DNA from 2 places in the Microbacterium sp. 05N427 genome. Region 1 is predicted to be linked to the other one. Evidence: predicted binding sites of a transcription regulator. Region 1 holds the regulator's gene; the other holds the start of a gene.

What was found. Region 1 encodes HrcA, which represses chaperone genes, less so after heat shock. Its sites were predicted from a motif close to TTNGCACTCGNNNNNNNCGAGTGCNAA; they were not measured.
Region 2: a site for HrcA is predicted at 7,908-7,934, ahead of groES (co-chaperone GroES). Genes of this name have one in related genera too.

Annotation. Positions count from the first base shown of each region.
Region 1 is NZ_JBFTMT010000002.1:235,822-241,149, forward strand. Features, by position in the region: gene AC1DG4_RS03720 (carboxylesterase/lipase family protein) at 1-1,150, opposite strand, end outside; gene hrcA (heat-inducible transcriptional repressor HrcA) at 1,268-2,302, shown strand; gene dnaJ (molecular chaperone DnaJ) at 2,352-3,458, shown strand; gene AC1DG4_RS03735 (16S rRNA (uracil(1498)-N(3))-methyltransferase) at 3,465-4,193, shown strand; gene AC1DG4_RS03740 (HIT domain-containing protein) at 4,232-4,579, shown strand; gene AC1DG4_RS03745 (PhoH family protein) at 4,584-5,328, shown strand, end outside.
Region 2 is NZ_JBFTMT010000003.1:15,567-27,565, reverse strand. Features, by position in the region: gene AC1DG4_RS03925 (GuaB3 family IMP dehydrogenase-related protein) at 1-211, opposite strand, end outside; gene AC1DG4_RS03920 (ABC-F family ATP-binding cassette domain-containing protein) at 444-2,132, opposite strand; gene AC1DG4_RS03915 (TetR/AcrR family transcriptional regulator) at 2,206-2,850, opposite strand; gene AC1DG4_RS03910 (DHA2 family efflux MFS transporter permease subunit) at 2,948-4,477, shown strand; gene guaB (IMP dehydrogenase) at 4,683-6,185, opposite strand; gene rarD (EamA family transporter RarD) at 6,310-7,269, opposite strand; gene groES (co-chaperone GroES) at 7,533-7,829, opposite strand; gene AC1DG4_RS03890 (class I SAM-dependent methyltransferase) at 8,114-9,343, shown strand; gene AC1DG4_RS03885 (hypothetical protein) at 9,350-10,549, opposite strand; gene AC1DG4_RS03880 (hypothetical protein) at 10,554-10,994, opposite strand; gene tsaD (tRNA (adenosine(37)-N6)-threonylcarbamoyltransferase complex transferase subunit TsaD) at 10,994-11,999, opposite strand, start outside.

The DNA.
Region 1 (5,328 bases):
GCCAGGAGAACTCGTACAGGAAGGTGGGGGCGGGCCGGGTCCGTGCGGTCCGTGTGGCCGGCGCGCGCAGCAGCAGATCCGTGGCCAGCTGGCCGAAGACCTCTCCGGTGCTCGCGCCGGGATGATCGGCGCGCACGGCCCTGGCGGCTGCGGCCGGGATCCGCAGGGCGAGGCGGGCGAGCAGGAGTTTCGAGGGGCGGATCCCCATCACGGCCTCCGGGGGGAACCAGAGCCGGTATTCGTCCGTGTTCGTGCCGATGAGCAGCGGCACGTCGGCATCGGCGAGCGCCTCATGCGGCGAGTGCGGCAGCGACTCGGGATCCCGCACGAGCTGGAAGCCCGGCGCGCCGCCGAGCGGTGACGAGCCGGCGGCCTGGGCTCGTCGCGCCTCGAGCAGGGCGTCCGGGGCGAGCGCGGCGAACGCCTCGCGTGTCGCCGCGACGCCGAGCCGCTTCGCGAGCTGCCGGGTCACGCGGCCGCCGCGCTCGGGGGTCTGCGCCTCGAGCGGGCCGGACTGCACGATCCCGCCGCGCACCAGCGACCGGGTGTCCGGACGCGAGAGCAGCGCGGCGACGAGCGCTCCGCCCGCGGATTCGCCCATGAGCGTGATCCGGCCGGGATCGCCGCCGAACGCCGCGATCTCATCGCGCACCCAGCGCAGGGCCGCCGCGACGTCCTGGAGCCCCAGGTTGCGCGGTGTGTCCGCGAGGACGGAGAAGCCCTCGGACCCCAGCCGGTAGTTGACGCTGACGAACACGACGCCGTCCCGCGCGAACTCGGTGCCGTCGTACATCGACAGCGCCGCCGTGCCGCGTTCGAGGGCTCCGCCGTGGATCCACAGCACCACAGGTGCGGCGTCCGCGCCCGCCGGTGCCCAGACGTTCGCCGTGAGGATGTCGTCGCCGGCGATGCGGAGGCTGCTGAGGATCTCCGCGGTCGCCCCCGTGTACGGCAGCTGCGGAGCCGTCGGGCCGAACGCCACGGCGTCGCGCGGCGCGGACCACGYGTCGACGGGCCGGGGCGACCGGAAACGGCCTTCTCCGAACGGGGGTGCCGCGTACGGCACGCCGAGATACCGATCGATGCCGTCGACGCGTCGGCCGATCAGCTCACCGGAGGAGATCCTTGCGCGCACGACGTCCTGGTCCATGGCCACATCCTAGGCAGTGCCGCATCCTCGACTTGTCCGGTCCCTGAGCCTGTCGAAGGGCCCGGCAGGATAGGATTGGCACTCAGGATGCAGGAGTGCCAACGGTGAGGAGGAGCGATGGTCTCGGAACGCGGACTCCAGGTGCTCCGCGCCATCGTCGAGGACTACGTCGAGACGAATGAGCCGGTCGGCAGTAAATCGATCGTGGACCGGCACGCGTTCGGCGTCTCCGCCGCGACGATCCGCAACGACATGGCCCAGCTCGAGGACGAGGACCTCATCGCGGCGCCGCACACCTCCTCGGGGCGGGTGCCGACCGACAAGGGCTATCGCGTGTTCGTCGACCACCTGGCGCAGGTGCGACCGCTCACGGCGGCCCAGCGCAGCGCGATCACGGTCTTCCTCGCGGATCCCGCCGATCTCGACGACCTCATGGTGCGCACTGTGCGCGTGCTCACGCGGCTCACGGGCCAGGTCGCCCTCGCGCAGTACCCGTCCTTCGCCCGAGCCCATATCTCCCACGTCGAGCTCGTCGCCCTCGCCCCGAACCGGCTGCTGATCGTGCTCGTCACCGACGCGGGCGGCGTGTCGCAGCGGATCGTGCCGCTGCCGGTCGAGCTGGACGACTCCGAACTGGGGATGCTCCGCGCCGTCATCACCGAGCTGCTGACCGGCCGCTCGGTGCGCCACGGCGCCGAACGCGTGGAGGCGGCGGGCGAGACGTCGTACGGCCCTCGTATCGACGCGGCCCGCGCCGCCGTGCTGCGCGCCGTGGCGGAGGAGCTCGCGGAGTTCCGCCAGGAGCGCCTGGTGATGGCGGGAGCGGCGACCCTCGCCCGGCGGGAGCACGACTTCCGCGGCAGCATCCACCCCCTCCTCGAGGCGATCGAGGAGCAGGTGACGCTGCTGCGGCTGATGAGCGAGATGYGCGTCGACGAGCATGGTCTCGCGGCGAGCATCGGCACGGAGAACGCCGCTTTCGGCCTCGGCGAGGCGTCGATCGTGGCGAGCGACTACATGACGCACGGCGGTACCGCACGCGTGGGCGTGATGGGGCCGACCCGGATGGATTACCCGAGCAATCTCGCGGCGGCGCGGGCCGTGGCCCGCTACCTGTCGAGGCTGCTCGAAGAGGACGAGTCCGGCCGCTGAGCGGCCGCAGAACACACGCGCCGCCGCACGGCGGCCCGGAAAGGCGATGGTGACGGATCACTACGAGGTCCTCGGCGTCTCGCGCGATGCGAGCGAGGATGAGATCAAGAAGGCGTATCGGCGGCTCGCACGTCAGCTGCACCCCGATGTGAATCCCAGTGAGGACGCGGCGGAGCGGTTCAAGCTCGTCACGCACGCCTACGACGTGCTGAGCGACGCGGACTCGCGGCGCCGTTACGACATGGGCGGCGACCAGAACGGCAACGGCGGCTTCGGAGGTTTCGGCGGGTTCGGCGACATCTTCGAGACCTTCTTCGGCGGCGGAGGGGCGCGCGCGGCCCGTCCCCGTTCGCGCCGGGAGCGCGGTCAAGACGCCCTCGTGCGCGTCACGCTCGAACTCGGCGACGTCGTGTTCGGCGTGCACCGCGACATCGAGGTGGACACGGCTGTGCTCTGCGAGACATGCCAGGGATCGTGCTGCCAGGAGGGCACCTCGCCCGTCACGTGCGACATCTGCGGAGGGTCGGGCCACGTCCAGCAGCAGGTGCGCAGTCTGCTCGGYAACGTCATCACGACCGCGCCGTGCGGCTCCTGCGAGGGCTTCGGCACGACGATCCCGTTCCCGTGCCAGACCTGCAACGGCCAGGGCAGGGTGCGCTCGCGCCGCACGGTGGGGCTCGACATTCCCGCCGGCGTCGAGACCGGCCTGCGCCTGCAGCTGCCCGGTTCCGGCGAAGTCGGCCGCGCCGGCGGTCCGAACGGCGACCTGTACGTCGAGGTCTCCGTCGCTCCGAACGCCAGATTCAGCCGTGACGGCGATGACCTGCTCGCGACCCTCGAGGTCGCGATGAGCGATGCGATCCTCGGCGCGACGACGACGATCGAGTCCCTCGACGGGCCCGTGGATCTGGAGATCCGCCAGGGACTGCAGTCGGGTGACGTGCTGACGATCAAGGGCCGCGGCATCACGCCGCTCCGCGGAAGCCAGCGGGGCGACCTGCGCGTGGGCGTGCAGGTGCTCACCCCGACGAAGCTCGACCACAAGGAGCGCCAGCTCATCGAGGACTTCGCCAAGCGCACCAAGGCGCCGGCACCCAGGCTCGCCGAGTTCCACCAGGGGCTGTTCTCCAAGCTGCGCGACCGCTTCCGGGGCTGATCCGCGATGGCGCTGCACTTCGTGACGCCCGATGCGACGGCGGCGACGGCCGGATCCGTCGTCGCCCTCACCGGCGCCGAGGCCAAGCATGCGGCTGTCGTGCGCCGGGTGCGGATCGGGGAGCCGATCACGCTCGGCGACGGGGCGGGCACCTGGCTCGAGGGCGAGGTCGCCTCGGCGGCGCCGGGGCTCGTCGAGGTGCGCATCCTCTCTCGCCGTCAGGATCCGCGCCCCGATCCTCGGATCCTGCTCGTGCAGGCGCTCGCGAAGGGCGATCGCGACGAACTCGCGGTGCAGGCCGCCTGCGAGCTCGGCGTCGATGAGATCGTGCCGTGGCAGGCGGCGCGCAGCGTCTCCCGGTGGGAGGGCGCCAAGGCTGCGAAGGGGCGTGAGCGCTGGTCGACGATCGTGCGCGAGGCCGCCAAGCAGGCCCACCGCTCCTGGATTCCTGAGGTCACCGCCATCGAGACGACCGGAGACCTCGCGCGCCGTGCGGCGACGCAGCGCGTGCTGATCCTGGATCCCGCGGCGCCCGCGGCGCTGTCCGCTCTGATTCCGGACGAGCGCGACATCGTGCTGGTCGTCGGACCGGAGGGCGGGATCGCGCCCGAGGAGATCGAGCGGCTCGTCGCCGCCGGTGCGGAGCGCGTGCTCCTGGGCGACACCGTGCTGCGCACGTCGACCGCGGGTCCGGCCGCGATCGCGGTCCTGAACGTGGCGCGCGGGCGCTGGTAGTCCGCCGTCGCGCAGCACCGCGCCGATAGACTGGACGAATGAGCGAACCCTCGATCTTCACGCGCATCCTGAACGGGGAGATCCCCGGCGAGATCCTGCTGGAGACCGATGACGTCTTCGCGATCCGCGACATCAACCCGCAGGCGCCGCTGCACGTGCTCGTGATCCCCAAGGCCGAGCAGTTCCGCGACGTCACCGAACTCGCCGCGGGCGACCCCGAGCTCATGGCGAAGATGGTCGCCGCGGCCAAGGAGATCGCCGACGAGCACGCGAACGGCGAGTATCGACTGATCTTCAACAACGGCGCGAGCGTCGCGCAGTCCGTCTTCCACGTGCACGCTCACGTGCTCGGCAATCTCGAGGAGAACAAGCTCGTTGGCTTCTGACGACATGGCGGAGTCGATGACTTCGGCCCGCATCGAGGTGGACGGGGTCGCGATGGTGCAGCTGCTCGGCCCCCAGGACCGGCTGCTGCGCATGCTCGAGAAGGAGCATCCCGCGGTCGACGTGATGGTGCGCGGCAACGAGGTCACCCTGACCGGAGAGCCTGCCGCCGTGCGCTCGGCGCAGAAGCTCGTGGACGAGCTCATCGAGCTGACGCGCTCCGGGCATGCGCTCGCCCCCAGTGATGTCGCGCAGTCGGCGCGCATGCTGGAGCGCGAGGGCGTGCGCCCGAGCGAGGTGCTCGGCGAGGCGATCCTGTCCACGCGCGGACGGGTGATCCGGCCGAAGACGCTGGGCCAGAAGGAGTACGTCGACGCGATCGACGAGAACACGATCGTGTTCGGCATCGGCCCCGCCGGTACCGGCAAGACGTACCTCGCGATGGCGAAGGCCGTGCAGGCTCTGCAGCGCAAGGAGGTCGAGCGGATCATCCTCACGCGCCCGGCCGTCGAGGCGGGGGAGCGGCTCGGGTTCTTGCCCGGGACGCTCACGGACAAGATCGACCCGTATCTGCGCCCGCTCTACGACGCCCTGAACGAGATGATGGATCCGGAGATCGTGCCCCGCCTGATGGCGAGCGGCACCATCGAGGTCGCCCCGCTCGCGTACATGCGCGGCCGGACCCTGAACGACTCGTTCGTCGTGCTCGATGAGGCGCAGAACACCACGCCGGAGCAGATGAAGATGTTCC
Region 2 (11,999 bases), on a different contig from region 1:
GCTGACCCAGCATGATCGCCGTGCGGGGGCTGATCACCGAGTCCATCGGGGCGCCGAGCACGGGGATCTCGAACGGGAACGCATCGATCGTCCACGCGGTCGACACGTCCTCCGGGTTGCGGGTGCGCCGCGAGGGCACCACCGCGATGTCGTCGAACGTGTATGCGCGGCGCGCGCGCTTGCCTCGGCCGAGCTCGATCTCCTGGGTCACGGACCCAGCCTACCCGGGTTGCCTCTGCGGCTCAGCGGGGCGGGGCTCCCGCCGGTGCGGGTCCGGCTCGCGCCTGCGCCGGCGCGACGGATGCCCCGTTCGGTGCGACGGACGCACGATCGCGTGACGGATGCACGACCGGATCGGCAGATCCGTCGTGCATCCGTCGCAACGTCGCGCATCCGTCGCAGCGTTCGGGAGCGGGCCCGGCGCGCGAGCGCGCGCGGAGCGCTCAGCGGGCTCGGGCGACGCGGCGCTCGTCCCACACCGGGGCGTCGGACTCGTAGACCCCGCCGTCCTCGCCGAACACCAGGAAGCGGTCGAACGAGCGCGCGAACCATCGATCGTGCGTGACCGCGACGACCGTTCCCTCGAACCTCGCGATCGCATCCTCGAGCGCCTCGGCCGACTCGAGGTCGAGGTTGTCGGTCGGCTCGTCGAGCAGGAGCAGCGTCGCGCCGGACAGCTCGAGAAGCAGCACCTGGAACCGCGCCTGCTGCCCGCCGGAGAGCTGCGAGAACTCCTGCTGCGCCTGACGCACCAGCCCGTAGCGGTCCAGCGCCGAGCTGGCGGCTTCCCTGGGCATCCCCGCCCTGCGGTCGTCGCCGCGGTGCAGGATCTCCAGCAGCGTGCGTCCGGCGAACTCCGGATGCGCGTGGGTCTGCGCGAACAGTCCCGGCACGACGCGCGCGCCCAGCACCGCCGTGCCGGTGTGGGTGACCTCGTCGAGCCGCTCCCCTGCGCCGGTGAGATGCCCGAGAGTCGGATCGGGGTCGCTGCCGCCGCGGGCCAGCAGCCGCAGGAAGTGCGACTTGCCGGATCCGTTCGAGCCCAGGACCGCGACACGATCGCCGAACCAGAGCTCGGCGTCGAACGGCCGCATGAGGCCGGTCAGCTCGAGGTCGGTGCAGACGATCGCGCGCTTGCCCGTGCGTGCGCCCCGCAGCCGCATGTCGAAGTCCTGCGCGGGCGGGCGCTCCTCGGGCGGCCCCGCCTCCTCGAACTTCCGCAGCCTCGTCTGCGCCGCCTGGTAGCGCGAGGCGAAGCCGTCGTTCGCGGACGCCTTGACCTTGAGGTTCGCGACCAGGGTCTTCAGCTTCTCGTGCTGCTCGTCCCAGCGCCGGCGCAGCTCATCGAGCCGGTCCATCCGGTCGATCCGCGCCTGGTGGTAGGTGGCGAATCCCCCGCCGTGCACCCACGCGGTCGCCCCCGCGCCTCCCGGTTCGAGCGTGATGATGCGGTCGGCCGCCCTGGCGAGCAGCTCGCGGTCGTGCGACACCAGCAGCACCGTCTTCGGCGTCTCGCGCAGCCGTTCCTCGAGCCAGCGCTTGCCCGGCACGTCGAGGTAGTTGTCCGGCTCGTCGAGCAGCAGCACCTCATCGGGTCCGCGTAGCAGCGCCTCGAGCGCGAGCCGCTTCTGCTCGCCGCCCGAGAGCGTCGCGAGATCGCGGAACCGCGCCCGCTCGAACGGGACCCCGAGTGCGGCGACCGTGCACTGGTCCCAGACCGTCTCGTGCTCGTATCCGCCGGCGTCCGCGTATTCGGCGATCGCCGTCGCGTACCGCATCTGCGTCGGCTCGGTGTCGTCCTCGATGAGGGCGTTCTCGGCGGCCTCGAGCGCCTCGGCCGTCGCCCTGATGCGCGTGGGCGAGACCGCGATGAGCAGCTCGTGCACGGTCTGGCCTTCGCGGCCGTGGCCGACGAACTGATCCATCACCCCGAGGGATCCATCGATCGTCACGACACCGGCATCGGGCGGCTGCTCGCCGCGGATGATCCGCAGGATCGTGGACTTTCCGGCGCCGTTCGGCCCGATCAGGGCGCTCGTGGATCCGGCGCCGACGCGGAACGAGGCCTCGTCGAGGAGGGGGCGGCCGTCGGGCAGGGTGAGCGAGACGCCGGCGACGTCGATGTATCCCACGGTGGTGGTCCTTCCGCCCGCGCGCTTTTGCGCGATAGCGAGCCGACCAGGCTATCAGGAACGGTGCCCGCGTCTACAACCGGTGCTCGTTGCGCGGCAGCACCTCGAGCACGTGCGGCAGCTTGTTCGGGAAGCACGCCCGGAACAGCTCGGTGATCTGCGGATCGGATCCGTAGTCGTCGACGATCCGCAGGCCGATCATGGTGCTGATCAGCATGCCCTCGGCGAGGAAGGTGCGCGCCTCGTCGGCGTCGAGGCCCACGTCGTCGCGGAAGAAGCGCCAGACCCGCGCGAACCCCTGGCGCGCGGCGGCGCCGATGGCCGGGTTGCTGCCGAGGAGGTAGGCGTGCGCGAGCGTCTGATGGAGCCCCCGCACCTCGATGAGGTCGACGTAGGCCTCTCCGATGCGCTTGCCGACGGGTCGCTCGCCCTCCTCGTCGGGGGCCGCGAGCGCCTCGCGGAAGACCGACAGCAGGCGGTCGAGAGCGAACTCGATCGTCGCGAGGAAGAGGTTCTCCTTGGATCCGAACAGGCGCACCACGTACGGCTGACTGACGCCGGCGGCCTTGGCCACCTGGTCGGTCGTAGCACCCTCGTAGCCGCGCGAGCCGAAGATCGTGAGCGCGGCCAGGATGATCTGCGCACGTCGCTCCTGGGAGGAGAGCCGGCGACCGGTCTCCTCGCCGACGCCGGGATCCGTGCGGGGTGCGGAAGTCATGGCGAAAGGTTATCAGCGAATGACTTGACTTTGTAATCATTCGATTACTACATTGACGTCAGCGCTAGTAATCATCCAATTACAACTGGAGTTTCCCATGACCGTTCCCTCGCCCGCCCCGACCGACCGCCGGAGCCGGTCCGCCTTGACATCCCGGCCTGCGCGTCCGGTTGCGCTCGTGATTGCGGCGGCCTCTCTGCCGATGTTCATGGCAACCCTCGACAACCTCGTCATGACCAATGCCCTCCCCGTGCTGCACCGCGAGATGGGCGCCACGATCGAGCAGCTGCAGTGGTTCGTGAACGCCTACACGCTGGCGTTCGCCGGGGCGATCCTGGTCGCCTCCGCACTCGGTGACCGGTTCGGCCGCCGCACGGTGTTCGCGCTCGGCATCGCGCTCTTCGGCGCAGGTTCGCTGTTCGCCGCGCTCAGCTCGGATCCGGGCCAGCTCATCGCCGCCCGCGCCGTGCAGGGGCTGGGTGCGGCCGCCGTCATGCCGCTGTCCCTCGCCCTGCTCACCGGAGCGGTGCCTGCGGCACGGCGCCCGCTCGCGATCGGCATCTGGGGCGGGGTCTCCGGGCTCGGCGTCGCGGTCGGGCCGCTCATCGGCGGCGCGATCATGGAGGGCTGGAACTGGCAGGCGATCTTCTGGATCAACGTGCCCATCGCCGTGATCGCGATCCCGCTCGCCCTGATCGTGCTCCGCAACGACTTCGGCGCACGGGTGCGCATCGATGTGCCGGGCGCGGTGCTCGCCGCCGGTGGCGTGCTCGCGCTGGTGCATGCGATCGTCCGCGGCAACGACGACGGCTGGGACACGTTCGGCGTGATCGCCGAACTCGCGCTGGGCGGCGCACTCGCGGTCGCCTTCATCGTCTGGCAGCTGCGCTCTGCCGCGCCGCTGGTGCCGCTGCGGCTGTTCCGGGACCAGTCGTTCTCGATCACGAACGTCGTCGGCTTCGCGTTCAGTTTCGGCACGTTCGGATCCGTCTTCATCCTGATCCAGTTCCTGCAAGTGGTGCAGGGGGCGACCCCGCTCGAGGCCGCCGTGCAGACCACGCCCTGGACGCTGGCACCGATGTTCGTCGCGCCGCTCGCAGGCCTGATCGCCCCGCGCATCGGCACGCGAGTGTTGCTCGTCACGGGCCTGCTGCTGCAGGGCGCAGCCCTGGGCTGGCTGGCCGCGATACTCGCCACGGACGTGCCCTACGCCGACCTCGTCGCCCCCTTCATCCTCGCCGGCATCGGTATGGGCCTCGTGTTCGCCCCCTCCGCGACGGCGCTGCTCGCCACGCTCGGCCTCGTGGACCACGCCAAGGCCTCGGGCGTGAACTCCACGCTCCGCGAGCTGGGCGTCGCCCTCGGCACCGCCGTGATGACGGCGATCTTCGTCGGCGCCGGCGGACAGCTGCTGCCCGATCACTACGTCGACGCTGCCCGCCCCGCCGTGTTCACGGGAGCCGCGGTGCTGCTGGTCGCCACCGTCATCGCGCTCTGGCTGCCGGCCGGGAAGGGCGGGCACACGGACGGCGAGGCCGCCGTCGACGCTGCTGCACAGCCCGAGATCGACGCGGCGTCGGCCGCACCGGCGAGCGCCGCAGCCGCGGATCCCGTCGCGATCCGCTGACCGTGACGGTGACGTGACGGTGATGCGACGGATGCACGACCGGGATACGGATGCACGACCGATCAGCGCGGCGGATCCTGCGAACGTCTCCGGATCGTGCATCCGTCGCACCGCACGAGGGCGGGCCGGCTGAGGCGGTCGACCACACACGACGAAGGGCCGAGGATCGGCGGATCCCCGGCCCTTCGGCGTGTCGAAGGTCGGCTCAGCGCTTGTAGTTGGGCGCCTCGACCACGATCTGCACGTCGTGCGGGTGCGACTCCTTGAGCCCTGCCGCGGTGATGCGGACGAACTTGCCCCGGGTCTTGAGCTCCTCGATCGTGCGCGCACCGACGTAGAACATCGACTGGCGCAGGCCGCCGACGAGCTGGTAGGCGACGGCGGACAGCGGACCGCGGTAGGGCACCTGGCCCTCGATGCCCTCGGGGATGAGCTTGTCGTCGCTGGGCACGTCGGCCTGGAAGTAGCGGTCCTTCGAGTAGGAGGTCTGCTTGCCGCGGGTCTGCATCGCGCCGAGCGAGCCCATCCCGCGGTACAGCTTGAACTGCTTGCCGCCCTGGAAGACGATCTCGCCCGGGGACTCCTCGGTGCCGGCGAGGAGGGAGCCGAGCATCACGGCGTCGGCGCCGGCGACGAGCGCCTTGGCGATGTCGCCGGAGTACTGCAGGCCGCCGTCCGCGATGACCGGGATGCCGGCCGGACGCGCGGCGAGGGACGCCTCGTACACAGCCGTCACCTGCGGGACTCCGACACCGGCGACGATGCGCGTGGTGCAGATGGAGCCGGGACCGACGCCGACCTTGACCGCGTCCACGCCCGCGTCGACGAGCGCCTGCGCGCCCTCGCGGGTCGCGACGTTGCCGCCGATGATATCGATGTGCGCGAAGGACGGATCCGCCTTCAGCCGCTTGACGAGGTCGATCACGCCCTGGGACTGGCCGTTGGCGGTGTCGACGACGAGCACGTCCACGCCCTTGTCGCGCAGCGCTTCGGCGCGCTCCCAGGCGTCGCCGAAGAAACCGATCGCGGCGCCGACCCTGAGGCGGCCCTGGTCGTCCTTCGTGGCGAGCGGGTACTTCTCGCTCTTGTCGAAGTCCTTGATGGTGATGAGGCCGGCGAGCTTGCCGTCGTCATCGATGAGCGGGAGCTTCTCCACGCGGTGCTTCGCGAAGAGCGCGATGACCTGCTCAGCGGCGACGCCGACGTGCGCGGTCACGAGATCCTCGCTCGTCATCACATCGCGGGCGAGCGTGGTCTGCTTGGCGGATCCTGAGACGAAGCGCATGTCGCGGTTCGTCACGATGCCGACCAGGCGTCCATCGGGATCCACCACGGGAAGGCCGGAGATGCGGTACTTCGCGCACATCGCGTCGACCTCGGCGATCGTCGCGTCGGGGGTGGTGGTGATCGGATCCGTGATCATCCCGGACTCGCTGCGCTTGACGCGGTCGACCTGCGTGGCCTGATCGGCGATCGACAGGTTGCGGTGCAGGATGCCCAGGCCGCCCTCGCGCGCCATGGCGATCGCCATGCGCGCCTCGGTCACGGTGTCCATCGCACTGGAGAGCAGCGGCGTCGCGACGGAGATGCGGCGCGTCACGCGCGACGAGGTGTCCGCCTCGCTCGGGATCACATCCGTGTGCCCCGGCAGAAGCAGAACGTCATCGTAGGTCAATCCGACAAAACCGAACGGGTCGTGCTGCTCCATGGGTTGCGGGGCTCCTCTTCTCGCGCGCGTGTATCGATTCTAAGCGCCGCGGGAGCAGCGGTATTCCCAGGAACGGGCCTCGTGGGCCGGCTCTCGCCGAGCGGACGGCCGTGGAGCGGATCCGTCAGGGCACGGGGATCGTATCGGTGCCGGAGCCGGGCTCCGGGATCGCGCCGCGGTTCGCGCGCATCCGGCGGGTGGCGAACGCGAGGTCGATCAGGAACACGGCGATCGCGACCCAGACGATCCCGAAGCCGATCCAGCGCTCGAGCGGCATCGGCTCGTGCATCACGAACACGCCCACGAGGAACTGCATGATCGGAGTGATGAACTGGATCATGCCGATCACGGTCAGCCCGATCCGGCGGGTGCCGGCGGCGAACAGCAGCAGCGGCACGGCCGTCGCCACGCCGGCGAAGGCGAGCAGGCCCGCGTGCAGCGGGCCGTTCGCGCCCATCGTGATGCCGGTGGTGAGCCCGACGGCGATCAGCTGCACGACCGCGACCGGCAGCAGCCAGAACGACTCCAGGGTGAGGCCGCTCAGGGCGTCGACCGAGGGACCGATCTTCTTCTTCACGAGGCCGTAGATCCCGAAGGACGCCGTCAGCGACAGCGCGATCCAGGGGAACGTGCCATGGGCGAAGACGATCACCAGCACCGCGATCGTCGCGATCCCGATCGCGACCCACTGCAGCCGGCGCAGCTTCTCCTTCAGCACGAACACCCCGAGCAGCATCGTGCCGATCGGGTTGATGAAGTAGCCGAGGCTGGTCTCGACGATCTCGCCGTTCAGCGTCGCGAGGACGAAGACCTGCCAGTTGATGTAGATCAGCACGCCGGCGAGCGCGGTGAGAGCGAGCAGCCGCGGCTGCCGGATGATCGCGAAAAGCGGCTTCCAGCCGCGGGTGATCGCCAGCAGGATGAGGCAGAACACGAACGAGAGCGCGACCCGCCACGCCACCAGCTCCCACCCCTCGGTGGGCCGCAGCAGCAGGAAGTACAGCGGCAGCACACCCCACAGCAGGTACGCGCCGATCGCGGAGGCGACGCCCACGGTCTGGGAGCTGCGCGGGGTGGTGGTCACCGGTCAACCCTATTGCCGCCCAGCGACACGGCGCCCCGGGGCGTCCCCGTCGTCCCCGCTTCCGGGGCGACCCCGTTTCCACTTTCGAGTCGTCCCCCGTCTCCACTTTCGAGTCGTCCCCGTGAGGGGAGCCTTGGGCCTCCGCTCACGGGGACGACTCGGATGGAAAGGGACGACGAAGGCCCGGATGCGTTGCATCCGGGCCTTGTGTCAGGGGCAGACCCGCACGCGGCGGGGCGCTCCCTGGAGAACTCGAAGAGTGCTCAGCGCACCACGACGGCGAGCACGTCGCGCGCCGACAGCACGAGGAACTCCTCGGCGCCGAACTTCACCTCGGTGCCGCCGTACTTGCTGTAGAGCACGCGGTCGCCGACGTTGACGTCGAGCGGGACGCGGTTGCCGTTGTCGTCGATGSGGCCGGGGCCCACAGCCACGACCTCGCCCTCCTGGGGCTTCTCCTTGGCGGTGTCGGGGATGACCAGGCCACTCGCGGTGGTCTGCTCGGCCTCGACCTGTTTGATGACGATGCGGTCCTCGAGCGGCTTGATGGAAACCGACACGGTCTACCTCTTTCTTGACGGTTCAAGACTGATTAGCACCCTCAGCCCGAGAGTGCTAACAACAGTCTAGGCACATCGCTGGCACTCATGCAATGCGAGTGCCAGCCCGGTCGTCACCGATCGTACGTTCCGACGCCGAACGCACGGCCTATTGCCGGGGGCACGGGTTGTTGTCGCGGGTATCCCGTGTGCTCGGCAGGATCCCGTGTGCTCGGCAGGATCCCGTGCGCTCGGCACGGCGGCTCCGCGACGGAGGGTGCCACGACGTCGATAGCCTGGACCGCGTGGATATGAGCGAACTGCGGATCCTGCTGACGCCCGAGGCGCTGCGGATGCTCGACGCCCTCGGGCCCATCGCGTCCACGGATGCCGCCGCCCACGCGGTCATGCGGCTGCGCGCCGAGGGGCAATCGCCCGAGTTCGTCTCCGCCGTGGTCGGCCAGGCGCGGCTGCGCACCAGGGCGACGGCGAAGTTCGGCGAGTTCGCGGACCGGATGCTCTTCACCCGCGCCGGCCTGGAACAGGCCACGAGGCTCGGCGTCGCCGCGCGGCATGCCGGCCGGATGCGCGCCGCCGGGATCGCACACGTGTCGGACCTCGGCTGCGGGATCGGCGGCGATGCGCTCGCTTTCGCCGGCGCAGGCCTCAGGGTGACGGCGGTCGACGCCGACGAGGTGACCGCGGCACTGGCCGCCTACAACCTCGCCCCGTTCGGATCCGACGCCGAGGTGCGGCAGGGGTTCGCGGAGGACCACGCACCCTCGAATGCGGAGCCCACGCCCCCCGATTCCACCGACTCCGAACCCGGTCCTGCGGCCGTGTGGCTGGATCCGGCCCGCCGCACGGCGGGGCATTCCGAGACCCGTCGCGTCGCGGCCGACGACTACTCCCCCTCGCTGGACTGGGCGTTCGCGCTCGCGGAGCGGATCCCCACCGGCATCAAGCTCGGACCCGCACACGATCGCGATGCGATCCCCGCCGACGTCGAGGCGCAGTGGGTGAGCGCCGACGGCGACGTGGTCGAGCTGGTGCTGTGGTCGGGCGTTCTGGCGCGGGCGGGCGTGCGGCGCGCGGCCCTCGTGATCCGCGGCGACCGGGCGCATGAGCTGACCGCCCCCGCCGACACCGAGGACGCCGAGGTGCGCGAGCTCGGCGCATATGTGCACGAGCCCGACGGCGCCGTGATCCGCGCCAGACTGATCGGCGACCTGGCCCGCCGGCTCGACGCCGGCATGCTGGATCCGCACATCGCCTACCTGACCTCTGACGCCCCTGCCGACAGCCCCTTCGCGGCGTCGTTCCGCGTGCGCGAAGTGCTGCCGATGAACCCGAAGGCGATCTCGACGGCCCTGAAGAGGGCCGGGATCGGCCGTCTGGAGATCAAGAAGCGCGGCGTGGATGTGGATCCGGCGGCGTTCCGCAAGAAGCTGACGCTCCGCGGATCCGCGGAGGCGACTCTGCTCCTCGTGCGCGTCGGAGACCGGCGGCACGCGATCCTCGCGGACAGGGTCTGAGAGCAGTCAGGTGGCGGGCTTGAGCCCGAACGGCGGGGTCGGCTGCGGATCCGGGTTCGCGGTGACCACGAGGTACGACGAGAAACCGGTCCAGTACTCGATGCGGTAGAGGACGTGCGCATCGGTCGCCGGCAGATCCAGGGCGAGGGCGGGCGGAGCCTCGTCCGTGCCGAAGCGGGACGGCAACGGTGCGCCCGGCTGCTGCCCGCAGACCTTGTACGTCTCACCGTCCTCCACGATCAGACAGAGATCGCCCTGGTCCCGGTATCCGATCCAGACGGGGATCCCACTCACGCGCCCGGCGATCATCGTCGCCCTGAATCCGTTCTCGGATGTGATGCGCTTCCAGGCCTCGGTCTCTTCGGGGTTCAGCCCGGGGTCAATGTTCACCGACGAGGACCAGTGCTGGAGATACCCCATGGGCGTCCCCGTCCCGCTCAGGGAGATGGTGCCCTGATCGCCCGTCACCACGTCGTCCGCCCCGGGCTTGCTCTGGCTCGACACGTCGAGCGGCTGCTCGCGGATCGCCTCCGGCGGCCGGCAGTCCAGCTGCGGAGGGGAGCCCTTGACGTCGATGATCGCGCACAGCAGGTCGCCCCGGGACCGCGTCCCATACCAGAGCAGCGCGTGGTCCGAGCGCGCCAGCAGCGAGAGGGATCCGGGGTCGAAATCGGCGCGCTCGGCGACCTTGTCCCGCCGCTCCCCCTCGCCCGCCCTCAGCGCCAGTCCGACATCCGGCGGTCGCGGGATCGCGACGCCGATCACGACGCCGATCAGGAGCAGGGCGATCAAGCCGCCGAGGAGGTAGCGCGGCCGCTTCCAGCGACCGGTCGCGAGCCAGGCCGAGATGTCGGCACGGAGGCGGCCGATCCCCGCCCGCGGCGCCGCGGGCGGGGACCCTTCGAGAGCCTCAGGGACCGGAGCGGGGAGCGCCTCGGGGACACGGCCGGACCCCTCAGGGACCGGAGCGAGCACCGCGTCGGGAACAGCACCGGGCGACTCGGAGACCGGGGCGGCCGACGGCGGGACGCGGGTGGACGCGTCAGGGACCGAGGTCGTCGCGGGGATCGGATCGCGTCGCGCGGCGTCTTCACGGCGCAGCTCCGACAGGCGCGCGGCCTCAGCCTCGCTCAGGCCGGATCCGTCCTTTCCGAAGGCACGACGCTCCAGCTCGCGCCGCTCTTCCTCCAATACCGGATCCATCATGCCGCTATCCGAACCAGCCGAATCGGTATCCGGCCCAGACGAGCCATCCCGCGCTGTAGAGCGTCGCCACGATCCCGAGCACGAGCGCCCAGACGCCGACGGCGCGGCTCTCTCCTGATCGGCGGAGCGACATGATCGCGGCGATCACCGACACGATCGCGACCGGGATCCCCCAGCCGACGAACAGCGAGGCGAACAGGGCGACGATCGCCGACAGCAGCGCCCACGGCGCGAGCCGCGGCTCGGCGGAGGAGCGCGTCGTCGCCTCGGTGCCGTCCGACGGGTGCCAATCCTCATGCGCCACGGCCGCGCCGTCGCGGTCGAGTTCCAGCTCCTCGGGCTCCAGTCCGCCGTCCAGCTGCGGGCCGATCTCCATGCCCACGGGCACGGGAGCCGTGGGCAGCCGCGTATAGCGCTTCGGGTCCTTCCCGTCCGTGGTCGACATCATCCGACCTCGATGCCGTGGACGGGGGCGTCCTCCGCGGGTTCGGAGCCCGCGGAGGCGGAGTCCGCGGGTGCGGAGTCGACGGAATCCTCGGCGACCTGGATCTCGGTCACCGGCAACGTCGAGTCGGCGCCGAACGCGAGCGTGGAGGGCCGCCGGCCGGAGGCGATGAGTTCGGCCGCGAGCCCTGCGATCATCGCGCCGTTGTCGGTGCACAGCGACAACGGCGGGATCCGGACCGTGACCCCCGCCTCGGCGGCGCGAGCGAGCGCGACCTCGCGCAGCCGGCGGTTCGCGATCACCCCGCCGCCGAGCAGCAGGCGCGGCACTCCCCGATCGGCGCAGGCGGCGAGCGCCTTGGTCACGAGCACGTCGACCACGGCCTCGCGGAAGCCCGCCGCGACGTCGGCGACCGGGATCTCGGAACCTGCGGCCTGCTCCCGCTCGATCCAGCGGGCGACCGCGGTCTTCAGCCCGGAGAAGGAGAAGTCGTAACGGTGCTTCTCCAGATCCGACGCACGCGACAGGCCGCGCGGGAACCGGATCGCCGCCGGATCTCCGCCCACCGCGGCCCGGTCGATCTCCGGTCCGCCGGGATAGGGCAGGCCGAGGATCCGGGCGACCTTGTCGAAGGCCTCGCCGGCCGCGTCGTCGACCGTCTCGCCGAGCAGCTCGACATCGGTCGTGAGGTCGCGCACATGCAGGAGCGAGGTGTGCCCGCCCGAGACGAGCAGTGCGATCGTGGGGTACTCGAGAGGCACGGAGTCGGGCGTGAGGATATCGGCAGCGATGTGCCCGACGAGGTGGTTCACGGCGTACAAGGGCTTGCCGAGCGACACCGCAAGCCCCTTCGCGGCGCCGATTCCGACCATGAGCGCTCCGGCGAGGCCCGGTCCGCTCGTCACCGCGATGGCGTCGAGATCCTCGAGCCGCACCTGCGCCTCGGCGAGCGCCCGCTCGATGGCCGGCTGCATCTCCTCGAGGTGCGCCCGGGCGGCGACCTCC